Regions from separate parts of the Micromonospora sp. NPDC047521 genome, predicted to be linked through region 2. Evidence: riboswitches for the same ligand, from Rfam matches in the RefSeq annotation. Region 2 holds a riboswitch; the other holds the start of a gene.
What was found. A riboswitch is a leader RNA that binds a small molecule or an ion and turns the genes downstream of it on or off. The one in region 2 is predicted to bind S-adenosylmethionine.
Positions count from the first base shown of each region.

Region 1: it holds a riboswitch for S-adenosylmethionine, as region 2 does, so the genes downstream of both, ACZ6N8_RS12595 (ABC transporter substrate-binding protein) here and thrC (threonine synthase) in region 2, are expected to answer to the same signal.

Region 1 is NZ_JBVJGN010000004.1:404,181-413,744, reverse strand. Features, by position in the region: gene ACZ6N8_RS12615 (BTAD domain-containing putative transcriptional regulator) at 1-2,889, shown strand, start outside; gene ACZ6N8_RS12610 (Na+/H+ antiporter) at 2,987-4,561, shown strand; gene ACZ6N8_RS12605 (amino acid ABC transporter ATP-binding protein) at 4,590-5,321, opposite strand; gene ACZ6N8_RS12600 (amino acid ABC transporter permease) at 5,318-6,097, opposite strand; gene ACZ6N8_RS12595 (ABC transporter substrate-binding protein) at 6,143-7,048, opposite strand; SAM riboswitch class IV at 7,320-7,431, opposite strand; gene ACZ6N8_RS12590 (APC family permease) at 7,517-9,457, opposite strand.
Region 2 is NZ_JBVJGN010000006.1:266,615-276,178, forward strand. Features, by position in the region: gene ACZ6N8_RS16275 (alpha/beta fold hydrolase) at 81-2,945, shown strand; gene ACZ6N8_RS16280 (ABC transporter permease) at 2,945-3,811, shown strand; gene ACZ6N8_RS16285 (DUF4232 domain-containing protein) at 3,806-4,399, opposite strand; gene ACZ6N8_RS16290 (DoxX family protein) at 5,059-5,508, shown strand; gene ACZ6N8_RS16295 (ArsR/SmtB family transcription factor) at 5,629-5,934, opposite strand; gene ACZ6N8_RS16300 (DMT family transporter) at 6,026-6,994, shown strand; SAM riboswitch class I at 7,062-7,197, shown strand; gene thrC (threonine synthase) at 7,208-8,494, shown strand; gene ACZ6N8_RS16310 (GNAT family N-acetyltransferase) at 8,747-9,564, shown strand, end outside.

The sequences.
Region 1 (9,564 bases), on a different contig from region 2:
CTGGAGGCCCTGGATGCGGCACTCGGGTTGTGGCGCGGCCCCGCGTACGCCGACTGCGCGAACGAGGCCTGGGCGGTCGCGGAGGTCAACCGACTGGACGAGCTGCGGATGCTCGCCGTCGAACGGCGGGCCGAGGCGCTGCTGGCGTTGGGGTGGCCGGACGAGGCCGCCGCCGACCTGCCGGCCCACCTCGCCGGCAACCCGCTGCGCGAGGACGCCTGGCGGTTGCTGGCGATGGCCAGGTACCGCGCCGGTCGGCAGGGTGACGCGCTGGCCGCGCTCCGCGAGGCCCGGGCCGCCCTGGTGACCGCGCTGGGCGTGGACCCGGGGCCGGAGCTGCGGCGGCTGGAGGCCGACATCCTGGCCCAGGCCCCGCACCTCACCCCGCACCTCGACGCCGCCCCCGACGTCGGGACCGCCGATCGTCCCGTCGTGACCGCGGACCGCCCCGTCGCGGCGGCGCGGGAGCGTCCGTTCGTCGGCCGCGACGCGGAGCTGGCCCGGCTGCGGCTGGCCGCCGACACCGCCGCCGGTCGCCGCCGGCCCGTGCTCGCCCTTCTCAGCGGCGAGCCGGGAGCCGGCAAGACCGCGCTTGCCGAGACGCTCACCCGGCAGCTGGCCGCGCAGGGATGGGCCACGGCGTGGGGACGCAGCCCGGAGTACGAGGGCGCACCGGCGGCCTGGCCCTGGACGCAGGTCACCGAGGCGCTCGCCGGCTCGACAGGCGTCGACGAACAGGACGACGCCGCCACGGGCGGGGCAAGCGTGACACGGTTCCGCAGGCACCGCGCGGTCGCCTCGCTGGTCTCCGCGGTCGCCGACCGGCAACCGGTGCTTATCGTCCTGGACGACCTGCACCGCGCCGACGGCGACACCCTGGACCTGCTGACAGGGCTCCTGGCCGGTCCGCAACCGGCCGGCGGCCCGGTCCTGATCCTCGGCACGTACCGGGCCACCGAGATCGGTCCGGCGCTCACCGCCGCCCTGGCCCGCGCGGCCGGCCTCGAACCGGTGCGCGAGTATCTCGCCGGACTGCCCGCGCCGGCGACAGGCGAACTGGCGAGCGCCGTCGCCGGAGTGGACCTGGACGCGGCCACCGCCCGGCTGATCCACCACCGCAGCGGCGGCAACCCCTTCTTCGTACGGGAGCTGGCCCAGCTGTACGCGGGCGAGGGCGACGCCGCGCTGGCGGCGGTGCCGCCCGGCGTACGCGACGTGATCCGGCACCGGCTGGCGCAGCTGCCCGCGCCCACCCGTACCGTGCTGCGGCAGGCGGCGGTGCTCGGCCGGGACCTCGACCCGCAGGTGCTCAGCGCGTTGGCGGACGACCCCTCGACAGTGCTGGACGCCGTGGACCGCGCCCTTCAGGCGGGCTTCCTCGTCGAGCGGGACACCGACGGACAGCTGCGCTTCGCCCACATCCTGGTCCGCGACACGCTCTACGCCGATCTGTCCGCGCCGCGCCGCGCCGCCTGGCACGGTGCCGCCGCCGAGGTGCTGCGACAGCGCGAACCCGTCGAACCCGCCGCCCTCGCCCACCACCTGCTGCGCGCCGGCGGGCCGGTCGCCGCCGGTCGCGCCGCCGCGTACGCCCGCACGGCGGCCCAGCAGGCCGAACGGGGCGGCAACCCGCACGAGGCGGCCCGGCTGTGGCGGCAGGCGGTCGACGCGTACGACCGGGCCGGCGGGGTCCACCACCGCGAGCGGTTGACGGCGCTTGTGGGTCTGGGGCGTGCGCTCGCCGTCACGGGCCGCCTCGCCGAGGCGCGGCGGGTCAGGGCCGAGGCGATCACGGCGGCCGAGTCCGTCGGCGACCCCCTGCTGATCGAGGAGGTGCTCACCGGCTTCGACGTGCCGGCGATCTGGACGCGCAACGACGACGACCTGCTCTCCGGACGGATCGCGCAGGTCGCCGAGCGTGCCCTGGCGGCCCTCGGCGCGACCGGGTCGGCGCGGCGCAGCCGGCTGCTGAGCACCCTCGCCCTGGAGCTGCGCGGCACCGTCACCGACCGTGGGCGTCGGGCGGCCGACGAGGCCGAGTCGACAGCCCGGACGGTCGGTGACCCCGGGCTGCTGGCGTTCGCGCTGAACGCCCGCTTCATGCACGCCTTCGACCGGGTCGGCCTGGCCGGTGAACGCGCCCGGATCGGCGCCGAGCTGGTCGACCTGGCCGCCCGGCACCAACTGGTGACCTTCGAGGTGGCGGGTCACCTGATCCTGGTCCAGGCCTCCTGCGCGCTGGCCGACCGGCAGGCCGCCGACGCCCACGCCCGCGCCGCCGACCGCCTCGCCGAACGGTACGAGCTGCCGCTGGTCGGCCTCTTCACCAGGTGGTACGCCGCGCTGCGGCTGGCACTGGACGGCGAGTCGGCCGCGGCTGCCGACGCGTACCTGGCGGCTGCCGACCGGCTGCCCGGTGACGGTATGCCGGGCCTGACCCGCGGTCTGCTCCCGCTGGCGCTGCTCGGCCTGCGGCTGGCCGACGACCGTCCGCTCCCGGGGCCCGGCGACGGGGGTTGGGCGGGTCTGGACTGGGGGCCGCACGAGCCGTGGGTCCGCCCGCTGCTGCTGGTCGCCGCCGGTGACCGGACCGCGGCCGGGGAGGCCCTGCGGGCACTGCCGCCGGGGCCGCACGACCTGCTGCGCGAGGTCCGCCTCTGTCTCGTCGGCCGGGCGGCGCGGCTGCTCGACGACCGGGTCACGATGGACCGCGTCCACGCCGAGCTGCTGCCCGCGGCCGGGGAGCTGGCCGCCGGCAGCGGAGTGCTCACCGTCGGTCCGGTGGCCGGGCACCTCGCCGACCTCGCGGCGGCACTGGGCCGCGACGACGAGGCGGCCCGGCACCGTCGTACCGCCCGAGCGCTGACCGCCCGCGCCCGCGCCGCCTGACCCCACCGCGACTTGCGGACTTTCCGTCGGAACCGGCCGGTGGGTGCGGTCAGATGGAGGCACCGGCGCGTCGGCCGGGGGATCGAGGGGGTACGCCGTGCAGGGGCTCGTCCTGATCGTGGTGCTGGGCGTCACCGTCCTGGTCGGCACCACGCTCGGCGGCCGGTACCGGGTCGCGCCGCCGGTCCTGCTCATCGGGTTCGGGGTGCTGCTCGGGCTGGCGCCCCCGCTGTCCGAGTTGACCCTGGAACCGGACCTGGTGCTGCTGATCTTCCTGCCGGCGATCCTGTACCGGGAGAGCCTCACCATCAGTCTGCGCGAGATCCGGGCCAACCTGCCCGTGATCGGTCTGCTCGCCGTGGTGCTCGTGGTGCTCACCATGGTCACTGTGTCGTTCACCGCGCAGGCGTTCGGGGTGAATCCCGCCGCCGCCTGGGTGCTCGGCGCCGTCCTCGCACCGACGGACGCGGCGGCTGTCACAGGTCTGGCCAAACGGCTGCCCCGCAAGCTCCTCACCACCCTGCACGCGGAGAGCCTGATCAACGACGGCACCGCCCTCGTGGTCTTCGCGGTGGCCGTGGGTCTGCTCACCCAGAGCGCGGAGCCGGGCGTGCTGGGCATCGGCGAGGAGTTCGTCGGGGCCAGCGTCGGCGGCGTGCTCGCCGGTCTGCTGGTGGGCTTCGCCGTGGTGCTGATCCGCAAGCGGCTCGACGATCCGCTGCGCGAGGGCGCGCTGAGCGTGCTGACCCCGTTCGGCGCGTTCCTACTCGCCGACTCCGTGCACGCCAGCGGTGTCCTGGCGGTGGTGGTCGCCGGTCTGATGCTCGCCTACGCCGGTCCACGGGTGATCCGCGCCCGCTCCCGGGTGCTGGCGTACGCGTTCTGGGACCTGTCCACGTTCCTCATCAACGGCGGCCTGTTCGTGCTGCTCGGCACGCAGATCCCCCGGGCGGTGCGGGGCGTCACGAGCACCTCGCCGGCGAGGGCCGTGGTGATCGTGCTGGTGGTCACGCTCGTCGTCCTGTGCACCAGGCTGTTCTTCATCTACCTGACCGCGCAGTCGGCGAGGCTGCGACGCCGCCGGATCGTCGAGCGGGGCCGGGGACCGTCGAGCTGGCGGGTGGGGACCGTCGCGGGCTGGGCCGGCTTCCGGGGCGCCGTGTCGCTCGCGGCAGCGCTTGCCGTCCCGACGATGACTGTCGCCGGTCGCCCGGTCGTCGAACGCGACCTGATCATCTTCGTGACGGCGCTGGTGATCGTGTTGATCATGCTGATCCAGGGCACCACCCTGCCGCTTGTGGTGCGCTGGGCGGGGCTGGCCGGCGACCCGGAACGGGTCGACGAGGCCCGGCTGGCCCGGATGCGCGCCACCCAGGTCGGCCTCGCCGCGGTGCCCCACGTGGCCGCCGAGGTGGGCGCCGGCGAGGAGGCGGTACGCCGGTTGCAGGCCGAGTACCAGCGGCACCTGGAAGACGTCAACGAGATCGGCGGGGACACCGCCGAGGAACGCCGGCTGGAACGCGACCTGCGCCTGGGCGTCCTCGCCCACAAGCGCCGGGAGGTCACCCGCCTTCGCGACAGCCGGGAGATCGACGACCTCGTGCTGCTGGAGTTGCAGGCCGCGCTTGACAACGAGGAGATCCGGCTGCTGGGACGCGGATCCGGCGAGTGACAGTCGCCGGGCCGGTGAGCGAGGCTCCTCAGAGCACCTGCGCGAGGAAACGGCGCAGCCGGGGATGCTCGGCGCCCTCGAAGATCGCCTCGGGCGGGCCGGCCTCCAGCACCACGCCCCGGTCCATGAAGGCGACGGTGTCGGCGACCTGCCGGGCGAACCCCATCTCGTGGGTCACCACCACCATTGTCATCCCGGCGGCGGACAGGTCGGCCATCACCCCGAGCACGCCCTTGACCAGCTCGGGGTCGAGCGCCGAGGTGGCCTCGTCGAAGAGCATCACCTCGGGTCGCAGGGCCAGAGCCCGGGCGATCGCCACACGCTGCTGCTGACCGCCGGAGAGCTGCGTCGGCCGGGAGTTCGCCTTGCCGGCCAGCCCCACCAGCTCCAGTTGGGCGCGGGCGACCGCGTCCGCCTCGTCCTCGCCGAGCTTGCGCAGGCGGCGCAGGGCCAGGGTGATGTTGCGCAGCACGGTCATGTGCGGGAACAGGTTGAACTGCTGGAACACCATGCCGACCCGCTGGCGCAGCGCGTCCGGGTCGTCGCGCAGTACGCTGCGGCCGTCCAGCAGCACGTCGCCGCGGTCGGGCTCGATCAGCCGGTTGAGGGTCCGCAGCAGTGTGGACTTGCCCGACCCGGACGGCCCGATCACGCAGGCCGTCGCGCCGCGCGCCACGGTGAGGTCGACGCCGCGCAGCACCCGGTTCGGTCCGAAGGCGAGGTGCACGTCGCGCGCCTCCAGGCTCACCGAGGTGGTCATCGCCTGTCTCCTTCCGGGGCCCCGGCGAACGCCGGGGTGTCGTCCTCGTCCTCGTCGGCGGCAGCGGTGGCCGGTCGGCCGTGCCGCAACCGCCTGTCGATCCAGTTGACGACGTGCGTCAGCGGGACCGTCAACGCCAGGTAGAAGAGCCCGGCGAGCAGCAGCGCGGACTCGTTGCCGGTGGTGGCCGCGTAGTCCTGTCCGATCCGGAACAGCTCCCGCTGGCTGGCCACCAGCCCGAGGAAGTAGACAAGGCTGGAGTCCTTGATCAACGCGATGAGCTGGTTCACCCAGGCGGGCAGCACCCGCCGGATGCCCTGCGGGATGATCACCAGCCGCATCGCGTCGGCCCAGGAGAAACCCAGGGCACGGGCGCCCTCCAACTGGGCGGCCTCCACCGACTGGATGCCGGAGCGGAAGATCTCCCCGATGTACGCCGCCGCGATCAACGACAGCGCCAGGATGCCCAGCGGGTACGGGTCCGGCCCCCAGATCTCCATGCCCAGCGGCGCCAGCCCGACCCCGATCAGCAGGATCGTCGCGGCGGCCGGCAGGCCCCGGAACACGTCCGTGTAGACCCGCGCCGGCCAGCGCAGCCACCGGGTGCGGGAGATGCCGGCGACGGCCAGCAGCAGGCCCAGCACCGAGCCGAGCAGGGCGGCGGAGACCGCCAGGATCAGCGTGTTCGGCAGCCCGACGGTAAGCATCTCGGGCAGCGCCTCACGCATGGCCTCGGCGTCGAAGAACGTCTCCCACAGGGTGCTCAACGGATCCATCGGTCGCCTCTCCTGCCGCCCCGCTCGCTCGTCACCGGTTACCGCTCAGGACGCGGTCGACGCGGACGCGGACGGCGCCACCGACGCGGACGCCGACGGCGCCACCGACGCGGACGGCGCCGCGACCGCGCCGCTGCCCGGCGTGAAGTCCGCCGGGATCGGCCGACCCGGGTAGTACTGCGCCTGCAGACGGCTCCAGGTGCCGTCCGCGATGACCTCGTCGAGGGCCTTGTTCAGCGCCTCGCGCAGCTTGTCGCCGCCCTTGGCCACGGCGTACGCGGTAGGCGCCGGGCTGAGCTGCTTGGCCGCCACGGTGATCTTGCCGTTGCTGTCGGCTGCCGACTTCTCGCCGATCTCCGCCGGGGCGATCCACGCGTCGGCGGTGCCGGCCTTGAGCTGGTTGATCGCGCCGTTGTAGTCCGGCACCCGCACCGGGTCGAGCTGCTTGCCTGTGGCGTAGTCGTCCTGGACGGTGCCCTGCACCACCACGACCCGCTTGCCTGTCAACTGGTCGAAGCTGGTGATCGGCGAGCCGGCCGGGACGTCCAGGCCGAAGTAGCCGAAGTCGTAGCCGTTGCCGAAGTCGACTGTCTTCTTGCGCGCCTCGGTGATGGTGATCGAGGAGCTGCCGACGTCGAACTTGTGGTTGTTGACCTGGCTGAGCAGGGCGGAGAAGTCGGTACCGACGAACTCGACGGTCAGGCCGAGCTTGCCGGCCACCGCGGTCAGCAGGTCGTTGTCGAAGCCGGTGAACCTACCGTCCTTGAGGTAGACGTTCGGCGGGGCGTCGGTGAGCGTGCCGGCGCGCAGGACACCCGGCCGCGCCAGGCCGTACGGGTTGGCGGAGGCGTCGGTCGAGGCGTCGTCGCCGCAGGCGGTAAGCGCGGTCGCGGCCAGGATGGTGGCCGCGCCCAGGGCGGCGACACGGGTCAGGGCAGGAAGGAATCGCACAGGTCTCTCCGATGGGGTGCGCCGCGGCGGGTACGCGCCGCGGACGGTGCGCCCGATGGGCGTACCGCTGGAAAAGTGGTGTGAGAAGAGGGACGCGTCAGAGCGAGGCGCGGCGGCGACACGCCGCGCTGCACATTCGCATCATGTCCACGTGCCGACGCCTGGTCAGTGCCGCCGAGAGGCGGCCGACGCGGAGATCCGCGAGGTCGGCCGGTGGGATGGAGCTGAGGATGCGCATACGGTCTCCCGGGTCTGTGCTGACCTGGGTGCCAGGCCACGCTTGCACCGACGTCCTGCCGGTGCCTGGTCTTCACCCGGGGCACCCCACCGCGGAGGAGGGTTGCCGGCCAGCGAGCCGGGGCTTCGCGCTGGCGCTCATGACCTGCGCCGAGGCTAGCAGCCGGAACCGGTGGGTCGTCCAGCCGTTATGACCACGCTCACCGTCCGCGACGGCCGTCGACCGGCAGGTCAACCGGCGTGCACGTGCGGGCGGCGGCGAGGGTCGGGCTCCTGGCGGCGCAGGATCTCCCGGGTGACCGGGGCGATCGCGCCCTGCCCGAACGCCAGGTAGCGCAGCAGGTTGCGAACCGGGCCGCCCTCGGTCCACTCGAAGTAGATGTGGGGGCGACGCCGGCTCCGGTCGCGGATCTCCAGCAGCAGGGCGGCGAGCGCGCTGGGCACCGAGGAACTGGCCAGACTGAGCACCTGGTAGCTGTCGTGCGCCACGCTGCCGCGGACCAGCAGCGCTGTCTCGAAGTCCGACGGGTCGGTGACGTGCACCTCGACGAAGATGACGTCGCCGTCGTCGGGAAAGTCGTTGTCCGCCATGGTCTGGGCCAGCTTGGCGCGGTACTCGGCCGGGTCCCGGCGCTCCGGCTCGTGCGCGACGAGGCGGATCCGGCGGGTGGCCCGCTCGTCGATCATCCGGGCCGCTGCCGGGTCCAGCTCCACGTGGTCGACCCGCAGCTCGTAGGCCCGCATCAGTCGGGACAGCACCGACACCAGGATCATCCCGCCGATGAAGCACGCCGCGATCTTGACGCCGTCGGGGCGTTGCACGACGTTCGCCACTGTCGTGTACACGAAGATCACCGCGATGGTCCCGAACGCGAGGGTCCGGCCCCGCTGCCGCCGTCGCCGCGCCGCGAGGGTCACCGCCGTCGCCGCCGAGGTGATCAACACCAGGACCCCTGTGGCGTACGCGCCGCCCTGCGCGTCCACGCTGGCGTCGAAGATCACCGTGATCAGGAACGCCACTGTGGTGAAGACCAGGACCAGCGGGCGTACGGCCCGGGCCCAGGTCGGAGCCATGCCGTAGCGGGGCAGATAGCGGGGTACGAGGTTGAGCAGACCGGCCATCGCCGAGGCGCCCGCGAACCAGAGGATCCCGATGGTGGACAGGTCGTAGACGGTGCCGAACACCTCGCCGAGGTGCTGGTGCGCCAGGTAGGCCAGTGCCCGGCCGTTCGCCGGGCCGCCCGCCTGGAACGCCTCTGGTGGGATCAGCACAGTGGTGGTCACGCTGCTGGTGAGCAGGAAGACGCTCATGATCGTCGCGGCGGTGGTGAGGAGCCGGCGCGCGCCTCGGATCCGGCCCGACGGTCGCTCCTCGGAGTCCCGCCGGTCACCACGGATGTGCGGCATCACGGCCACCCCGGTCTCGAAACCGGACAGGCCCAGCGCCAGTTTCGGGAAGACCAGCAGGGACAGTCCGACCACCAGCAGGGGGTCGCCGTGCCCGGTGGTCAGTGCGGTGCCCCAGTCCGCGACAGCGCTCGGGTGCGTCGCCACCCGCCACAACGCGTCGGCGATCACCACTGCGTTCAGCGTCAGGTAGACAGCCACCAGGACGACCGCGATCCCGATCGCCTCACCGAATCCCTTGAGGAACACCGCGCCCAGCAACGCCACCAACAGCAGCGTGAGCGGCAGCTCGTGTCCCTTGAGCGCGCCGGGCAGGAACGGATTCTCGTCGATGTGGGCGGTCGCGTCCGCCGCCGACAGGGTGATGGTGATGATGAAGTCGGTCGCCGCGAACCCCAGCAGCACCAGCACGAGCAGCTTGCCCTGCCAGTAGTTCAGTAGACGGACCAGCATCGCGATGGAGCCCTCACCGTGCGGGCTCTCCACCGCCACCCGCCGGTACACGGGCAGCGCGCCCAGCAACGTCACAAGCACCAGCACCAGAGTCGCCACCGGCGACAGCACCCCGGCGGCCAGCGCCGCGATTCCGGGCTGGTAGCCGAGCGTCGAGAAGTAGTCGACACCGGTCAGGCACATCACCCTCCACCAGGGGTGCTGCCGGTCCCGCCGCGGGCGGCCGTGCGGACCGGGGTGCCGCCCGGCCCGCTCCGTTCCGCCGCCGAGCAGCCAGCCGCGCAGCCGCCCGGCGCGCCTGTCGACCCGCACCGGCGCTTCCCCCGTCCTCCGCCCCTGCTCACCGCGAGTATCCGCCCGGTCGTACGCGCCCGTCCGCAGGTACGCCGAACCCGTCTGTGCCTGTCCGGCCGTCCCGG
Region 2 (9,564 bases):
GGATCACCGATCGGGGCAACCGGACAGACGTACGGCGGATCTCAGCCAACGCTCAGGCTGCGGGCCGTACCGTGTGCCGCATGAGATCGCCGTCGCCGGCCGCGTGGATCCGGCGTGCACTGCCCACCCGCCGCCGCGCGATCGCCGCAACAGTCGTCGTCGTCCTGCTGGCGGCCGCCGTGACCTGGGCGGTGTGGCCGCAGGGGTCGGGCGTACGCACCGAGAGCGCGATGCTCACCGTCCGCTCCGGACCGGCCGGCGACCAGCCGGTGGACCTGGACACCACCTTCTACCTGCCGGCCGACGCGTCGCCGGGGCGGAAGGTGCCGGCGGTCCTGCTGGCGCACGGGTTCGGCGGCACCAAGGAGTCGGTGCGCTCGGACGCGGAGGAGTTCGCCGGGCGCGGTTACGCCGTACTGACCTGGACCGCGCGGGGCTTCGGCCGCAGCGGCGGCGAGATCCACCTGGACAACCCGGACTACGAGGTGCGCGACGCCGAGCGGCTGCTGGACTGGCTTGCTGCCCGCCCGGAGGTGCGTACCGACGCGGCCGGTGATCCGAAGGTCGGCGTGGTCGGCGGCTCGTACGGCGGCGGGTTGGCGTTGCTGCTGGCCGCCCAGGACCGTCGGGTCGACGCGATCGTCCCCATGATCACCTGGAACGACCTGTCCCGGGCGTTCCTGCCGGAGAGCACCGGCGGGGCGCCTACCGAGGGCGTGTTCAAGAAGGGCTGGGCCGGTCTCTTCTTCGGCGGGGGCGGCAACGTGGGCAGCGGCCCGGCCGGACTGTCAGGTGCGACGGCCGCCCAGCCGGAGGGCGCGCCGGCGTCGGCCGGACCGCCCAGCCCCGGCCCCGGTGCCGGCCCGGGCACCGGCCCCGGTGGCGCTCCCACCGGTGCCGCCGACCCGTCCTGCGGACGGTTCGCCGCCGACGTGTGCGCCGCGTACCTGCGGATCGCCACCACCGGCCAGGCCGACCAGGCCGCCGTGGACCTGCTGCGCCGCTCCAGCCCGGCGGGCGTACTGGACAAGATCAAGGCGCCGACCCTGCTGGTTCAGGGCGAGGCGGACACGCTCTTCCCCCTCGGCGAGGCGGACGCGAACGCGAAGGGCATCGCCGCCGCCGGCACTCCGGTGCGGGTCGCCTGGTTCACCGGCGGGCACGACGGCGGCGCCGGCCCCCGCTCGGACTCGGACCGGGTGAAGTTCCTGACCGTCCAGTGGCTCGACCACTACGTCAAGGGCGAGGGCGACGCGCCGGGCGACGACTTCACCTGGTCGCGGATCGCCGGCTTCGACGCGCTCGACCGGGGGCTTGTCGCCACCGGTTTCCGCCGCGCCGACTATCCGGGCCTCGCCGGCACCGCCCGCCGGGAGGTGGCGGTCGCCGGTCCGGCGCAGCCGATCGCGAACCCCCCGAACGGCAACCCGGCAGCCATCTCCTCGATCCCGTTCGCGGGCGGGCTCGCCTCGCTGCTGGACGGGGTGGCCGGTGACGTCCCCGGCCAGCACGCCCGCTTCGAGTCGACGCCGCTGACCGAGGCGGTGGACGTGGCCGGCTCGCCCACCGTCACCCTGCGGGCCGCGTCGCCGACCGGCGAAGCGGTGCTGTTCGTCAAGCTCTACGACGTCGACAAGGACGGCGCGGCCACCCTGCCGAACGGGCTGGTCGCCCCGATCCGGCTCACCGGCCTGCCGCAGCGGGTGCAGGACGCCCGCCCGGTCACCGTGACGCTGCCCGGGATCGTCCGCCGGGTGGAGGCCGGGCACCGGCTGCGGCTGGTCGTGGCCAGCTCCGACCAGGCGTACACCACGCCTGCCGCGCCCACCGTCTACACGGTGGCGGCGGACGGCGCCGTCAGCCTGCCCACTGTCGACGGCGAGCCCATCCCCACCACGGCGACGGTCTGGCGCTGGGTGCTCGCCGGCCTGCTGGCGGCGATCGCGGTCGGGCTCGTCGTGGTCGTGGCAGTGGTCCGCCGCCGGCACCGCCGCCAGGACCGTTCGGTGCATCCGCAGTACGCGGACACCCCGCTGGCCGTGCGCGCACTGCGCAAGGAGTACGCGGACGGCTTCGTGGCGGTGTCGAACGTGGACTTCGAGGTGCATCCGGGTCAGGTGGTGGGTCTGCTCGGGCCGAACGGAGCCGGCAAGACCACCACTTTGCGGGTGCTGATGGGGCTGACCCAGCCGACCGCCGGGGAGATCTACGTCTTCGGCCGGCGGCTGGTGCCCGGTTCACCGGTGCTGTCCCGGATCGGCGCGCTGGTGGAGGGGCCAGGCTTCCTGCCGCACCTGTCGGGGCTGGACAACCTGAGGGCGTACTGGAAGGCCACCGGGCGGCCGTGGGAGGACGCGCACTTCGACGAGGCGCTGGAGATCGCCGGGCTGGGCGACTCCGTGCACCGGAAGATCAAGAACTACAGCCACGGGATGCGCCAGCGACTGGCCATCGCCCAGGCCATGCTGGGCCTTCCCGAGCTGCTGGTGTTGGACGAGCCGACCGACGGGCTCGACCCGCCGCAGATCGCCGAGATGCGCCGGGTGCTCCAGCGGTACGCCACCGACGGCCGGGCGGTGCTGGTCTCCAGCCACCTGCTGGCCGAGGTGGAGCAGACCTGCACGCACGCGGTGGTGGTGAACAAGGGCCGCATCGTGGCGTCCGGGCCGGTGGAGGAGATCGTGGGTGAGTCGCCGAGTGTGCTGTTCGACGTCACCGACCCGGTGGCGGCGCGGGCGGTGCTGGACCGGCTGCACGGGGTGACGGTGCTGCCGGAGAGCGACGGTCAGCTGGTTGTCGACACCAACGGCACGGCCCGCAGCGAGGTGGTGGCCGAGCTGGTACGCGCCGGCATCGGGGTGGACCGGGTGGTGCCGCGGCGGCGCCTGGAGGACGCGTTCCTCGCCCTGGTGGGCGAGAACTCTCGGGGAAGCGGTGACCGCTGATGGTTGTCTCTGGCGCGGGTGAGGCACGCGGCTACCGGCCGTCGGCCACCATGCCGTTCGCGGCGGAGTTCCGCAGGCAGGCGTCGCGGCGGCGGACCCAGCTGGCGCTCGGTTTCATGGTGCTGCTGCCGCTGATCATCCTGATCGCGTTCCAGTTCAACTCCGGTGGCGACGACGACAACGGCAACAACGAGTTCGCCAGCCTGGTCGACCTGGCCACCTCGGGCGGCCTCAACTTCACCCTGTTCTCGATCTTCGTGTCGGCGTCGTTCCTGCTGGTGGTGGTAGTCGCGCTGTTCTGCGGCGACACGGTGGCGAGCGAGGCGAGCTGGGGGAGCCTGCGGTACCTGCTTGCGATCCCGGTGCCCCGGGCCCGGCTGTTGACGGTGAAGCTGGTGGTCGCGCTCGCGTACTCGGGTCTGGCCCTGCTGCTGCTTGCCGGCACGGCACTTGTCGCCGGCACCCTGCGCTACGGCTGGTCGCCGCTGCGCAGCACTGTCGCGGCCGAGCTGGAGCCGACCGAGGGGCTGCTCCGGTTGCTGGCCGTGCTGGGCTACCTGGCGGTCGTACTCCTGGTGGTGGCCGGGTTGGCCTTCCTGCTGTCGGTGACGACGGACGCCGCGCTCGGCGCCGTCGGTGGTGCCGTGCTGCTGTGGATCCTGTCGAGCATCCTCGACCAGATCACCGCCCTGGGCGCGCTGCGGGACTTCCTGCCCACCCACTTCAGCACCGCCTGGCTGGGGCTGCTCTCGACGCCCGTGCAGACCGACGACGTGGTACGCGGCTGCATCTCCGCGATCAGCTACGCGACGCTGTTCTGGGGGTTGGCGTTCTGGCGTTTCACCCGCAAGGACATCACCTCATAGCGGGGCCGTTCGCCAGGCGCTGACGCCGATCCGGCCCGTGTTGCCCACGTCGATCGGCCCGTCCGGGTCGACGTCCTGGGCCGGCTGCCCGGCGGAGGGCGCGACCCGCAGGTACGCCCCTGCGGTGGCCCGCACGGTCGCGTCGGTGACCAGGTTGCGCCACAGCACCACGGCGGTGGCTCGCTCACCGGCTGTCAGCGTGATCTGCTGCGGCGGCTGGTCGAAGCCCGACGTGATCTCCTTCGCGCCGTTGACGACCCGCAGAATGATCGGCTTGCTCCGCTCGTTGAGGACCCACACCACCGGGTACCCGTTGAGCTGGTAGGGGCGGTCACCGCAGTTGACCAGCTCCAGGCCGAGGGCGCGCAACCCCATCGCCGCGTCCCCTCCGGTGGACCGGATCCGAACGCCGGACTCCGGGCACTCGGCCACCGCCTCGGCGCTGGCCGACGGGGTGGGGCTCGGCGGGTTCGGCGGCCGGCCCGTGGGGTCCCCGCCCGCGTCCCGATGTTCGTCGGTGGTGCAGGCGGCGAGCAGGAGAGCCGCCGCGGCCGCTGCGCTGGCCCGTCGCAGTGCTGCCGTGATCATTTGCCGATCTTCGCCCACGGAGGCGTTCCACCGCTGCCCGGCCCCTCGCAGGTCGCCCGGGTGCCGACCCGCTGTCCGCTGTGCGGGCCCTGTAGAGCTGCCCCAGATCCGGGGCGGCGCTGCCCCCGGCCGGCGGGCGGGACTCCTGGTGCGCCTGTGGAGCTGAATCGTTTGCGACATCGCTCGCCCTTGTTCACGTGTCGCGGTCGGATGATCCTCCGCCGGGTCGGTCAAGACGTTCGTCGCCCACTGCCGGAACTGCACTGCGGGGCGAGGTTGTAGACCTTGACCTCACGCCGCACCTGCCGACCGTCTTCCGCGCGAACTACTGATTCAGAATTAGTAGTTGCCTCGGTCACCTCCTCGTCGGCCAGCACTCGGCGCATGATCTGCAGCCGCGGCATCTCTTTCGCGGCTCGACCAGCTGCCCCACCTCCGGGGCAGCTCGACAGGCTGTACGGGCCGCGTGACAGGCTGTACCGTCACTCCGGGAGCGCTCCCATGGCCCGCGTGGCGCGCCACCGAGGCCGCTCGTCGCCCAGGGGTCTGACCCTGGCATGTTTCGACCGGGGATTTTCCCACCAGCAAAGAAGTTGTGACCGCTGCCGACTCCATGCCCCATCATAGGTAAACATCGATGTTCATCTATGGAGGTCTCCATGAACGTCTCTCGGCTCGGCGGGCCGACCCTGTCCCTGTTCCGCATCGTGATCGGGCTGCTGTTCGCGTTGCACGGCGTGTCCTCGGTCTTCGGGTTGTTCGGCGGCAACCCGATGACCGGCAAGGCGGTACCGCTCGGCACCTGGCCGGGCTGGTGGGCCGCCCTCATCCAGCTCGTCTGCGGCGCGCTGGTGCTGGTCGGGCTCTTCACCCGACCCGCCGCGCTTCTCGCCTCCGGCTCGATGGCGTACGCCTACTTCGTCGTGCACCAGCCCGACGGCCTGCTGCCGCTGCGCAACGGCGGTGAACAGGCAGCGCTCTTCTGCTGGTCGTTCCTGCTGGTCGCCGCACTCGGCTCGGGCCCGTGGGCGCTCGACGCGCTGCTCTTCCGTCGTCGCGGCGAAGCGCCGTCGCCGTCGGTGGCCGAACCCAGCCCCGTGTCCGTCTGACCGCACCCGTGTCCGCGCGGCGTCGGAGCCTCGACGAGGCGGCTCCGACGCCGCGCCCGGGCGGTGGCACCGTCGACGTGCGGCCGTCGACGACCCAGCCCCGGAGCCGAGGATGCGACGTCAGGCCGGCGGGCGTGGGGTGAGGACAGCGTCCAGCAGGCCTGGGTAGAGCTGGTCCAGCTCGTCGCGGCGCAGCCGCACGTAGCGGCTGGTGCCGGCGGCGCGCGTGCGGGTCAGGCCCGCCTCGCGCAGCACCTTGAGGTGGTGGCTGCGGGTCGCCTTGGAGACGCCGAAGTCGAGGGTGCCGCAGGCTGCCTCGCCGTCCTCGGCGAGTGCCCGCACCATCTGCAACCGCACGTCGTCCGCGAGGGCGGCGAGGACGGCGGTGACCGGTACGTCGGTCAGGTCGGGTTCGTGCGGCTCCATGTGACCAGTGTAACCGTTGTTCGACAATTGTCGAACAAGCTCCTACTGTCAGTTCCGTTGGTTCGACGATACTCGAACATTGGAGCTGACGATGCGATCCCGCGCCGCCGCCTACCCGCTGCTCGCCGTGGTCGGCTGGGGAGTGATGTTCCCCGTCCTGGCCAGCGCGCTGACCCGGGTCGACCCGCTCAACCTCACCACCGCCCGATACCTGCTGGCCGCCGCCGTCCTGGTCGGCCTCCTGCTGCTCCGCGAGGGTGCCGGCGCGCTGCGCCACGGCGGCCGGGCGGTCGAGGTGGTGGTGCTCGGAGTCGTCGGGTTCGCCGGGTTCAACCTGCTCACCAACCTGGCCCTCGAGCACGCCGCCCCACAGCAGATCTCCCTCTTCGTGGCCACCACCCCGGTGATCACCCAGCTCGTCCGGTGGGTCCGCGACGGCGTACGCCCCAAGCCCCTCCTGCTGGCCCTCTCCCTGGTGGCGCTTCTCGGCGTCGGCCTGGTGATCACCCGCGGCAGCCTGGCCGGTCTCGGTCAGTTCGGCCTCGGCGGCCTGATGATGATCGGCGCGGTGCTCGGCTGGGGCGTCTACACCCACGGCGCCAGCCGGTTCGGTGACTGGTCCCCGCTGCGCTTCACGACGCTTACCGCGCTCTCCGGCACCGCCGCCATGCTCGCCGCGAGCATCGGCGCCGACGCCGTCGGCTGGCAGCACGCGCCGGCCGCCGCCGACGTCGTGGCGGTCGCCCCGCAGTTGGCGTACGCAGTGGTAGTGGGCGCCGTGATCGCCGTCCTGGCCTGGAACACAGGTGTGCAGCGGCTCGGCGCCGCGAACGCCGCGCTGTTCATGAATCTGGTCCCGGTCACCACGTTCGCGGTGCAGATCGCCCGTGGCTACCGGCCCGACCCGGTCGAGCTGGTCGGCGCCGCGATCACCATCGCCGCCCTGGTCGCCGCGAACCTGGCCAACAGGGCACGGACCCGGACGTCGTCCCTGCCGCAGCCGACCGCCGTCACGGACCCGACAGCTGTGGTCGACCCGGTCGCGGTGGCCGCCCGCTGACCCACTCCCTGGGATGCCCGGTGGAGGCCACGGGCAACGTTGCCTAGACTCGACCGCACAACTGCATACCTCATCCAGAGGGGCTGAGGGATACGGCCCGACGACGCCCCGGCAACCACCCCGCGCGCTCACCGCTGAGCGACAGGCGGGGCAGGTGCCAATTCCGTCCCCGCCGCACCGTGCGATGCGGGGAAAGATGAGAGGACTCTCGACATGACGTCGACGATCGTCGCCCCAGGTATCGACACCTCCGCCAGCCCCGCCCGCGCCCTGGTCTGCCGCGCCTGTTCGGCCCGCTACCCGCTCGCCGCCCAGCACGCCTGCTACGAGTGTTTCGGCCCGCTGGAGGTCGACTACGACACCGCCGCCCTGGCCACTGTCACCCGCGAGCAGATCGAGGCCGGCCCGGACAACATCTGGCGGTACGCCGCGCTGCTGCCCGCCGGTCAGGACCCGGCCACCCGGGTCACCCTCAACCCGGGCCTGACCCCGCTGGTGGCGGCCCCGAACCTCGCCGCCGAGCTGGGGATCACCGCGCCGCTCTGGGTCAAGGACGACAGCGCCAACCCGACCCACTCGTTCAAGGACCGGGTCGTCTCGGTGGCGCTCACCGCCGCGAAGGCGCTCGGCTTCACCAGGTTCGCCTGCGCGTCGACGGGCAACCTGGCCAACTCGGTGGCCGCGCACGGCGCCCGCGCCGGGGTGCCGTCGGTGGTCTTCATCCCCAGTGACCTGGAGCAGGGCAAGGTCATCACCACCGCCGTCTACGGCGGCGAGCTGGTCGCCATCGACGGCTCGTACGACGACGTCAACAGGCTCTGCGGTGAGCTGGTGGAGACCGACGAGTTCGAGGACACGGCGTTCGTCAACGTCAACGTCCGTCCGTACTACGCGGAGGGCTCCAAGACCCTCGGCTACGAGGTGGCCGAGCAGCTCGGCTGGCGGATCCCGGCGCAGGTGGTCATCCCGATGGCCAGCGGCGAACTGCTCACCAAGATTGACAAGGCGTTCTCCGAGCTTGTCGAGATCGGCCTGGTCGAGGCGCCTGCCGGCGGCTGGAAGGTCTTCGGCGCCCAGTCGGCCGGCTGCAACCCCATCGCCACCGCCCTGCACGCCGGCACCGACACGATCACCCCGGTCAAGCCGACAGGCATCGCCAAGTCGCTGAACATCGGCGACCCGGCCGCCGGCCTCTACGCCCTGGAGGCGGTCCGCCGCACCGGCGGATGGATGGAGTACGTGGACGACGACGAGATCCGTGCCGGCATCCGTGACCTGGCCCGCACCACTGGTGTCTTCGCCGAGACCGCCGGTGGGGTCACCGTGGCGGTGCTGCGCAAGCTCGTCGAGTCCGGCCGGCTGGACCCGGCGGCGGAGACCGTCGTCTTCAACACGGGCGAGGGCCTCAAGACCATCGACGCGGTGGCCGGGCAGGTCGGGCCGACCCACCACATCAAGCCCTCCCTGCGCGCCGCCCGGGACGCCGGCCTGCTCGGCTGACCGCCCCGCCTGGGCGATCCGCCGGGTAACTGGGTTTTCGCTGTGAGTGTGGAAAACCCGTCGCTCTGGACTTGACGGCAGGAACCGGACGGCGCAAGATGCTCCGTGCGGGAGGGCATTTCGCCGGAGACTTTTGAAGTTCTTGCGACCCAACGCCGGAGGCGTTGTGCGAGTGTCCCTCCCGACCACGTCCGATCGGGCCAGCGGGTAAATCGCTGGCCCGATCGCTTTTCCGGTGCCAGTCTCGCCCGCATGAGCATCACGATCGCGTCCTTCGACGGCACCGACCGGGCCGCGGTCGACGAGGCGTACCGGATCGGCGCGGCGGCAAACGACGTGGACCTGCCGGACTTTCCGCCGTTCTGCCGGCGTCGCTTCGACGCGATGTTCCACACGCCGATGCCCGGCACCGAGTCGCTCTGGGCGCTGGCCCGCCTGGACGGCGTACCGGCCGGCTACCTCCAGCTGGACCTGCCCTACCTCGACAACACCGAGAACGCCACAGCCGATCTGACGGTGCATCCGGAGCTGCGGCGCCGGGGCGTCGGCCGGGCCCTGCACGAGTACGGGGTACGCCTGCTGCGCGAGCGCGGACGTAAGCGGGTCGTCGCGATGGCCGTCTCCGCGCTGCCCGACGGGCCGGCCCGAAGCGTCGCGGGCGACGCGTTCGCCGCCACCACGGGTGCCCGGCCCGCGCTTGCCGAGGTGCGTCGGCGTCTCGCGGTCGCCGACATCGACCGGATCGCGTTGCGGGCGGCGCTCGCCGAGGCCACGCCGCGGGCCGAGGGCTACCGGTCGGTCTGCTGGCGGGGCTCCACCCCGCAGGAGTACGTCGCGGACATCGCCTACCTCGACGGCCGGTTGCTGACTGACGCGCCAATGGGCGACGTGCAGTGGGAGCCGGAGCAGGTGGACGCCGAACGCATCAGGGGAAACGAACGGTCGCTTGACGCCCGTGGCCGGCGGCGCTACCACCTCGGGATGCGGCACGAGGAGTCCGGGCGGCTTGTCGCGTGGACCCTGCTCGACGTCGGTGCCAACGCCGACTGGCACGCCTACCAGCAGATCAC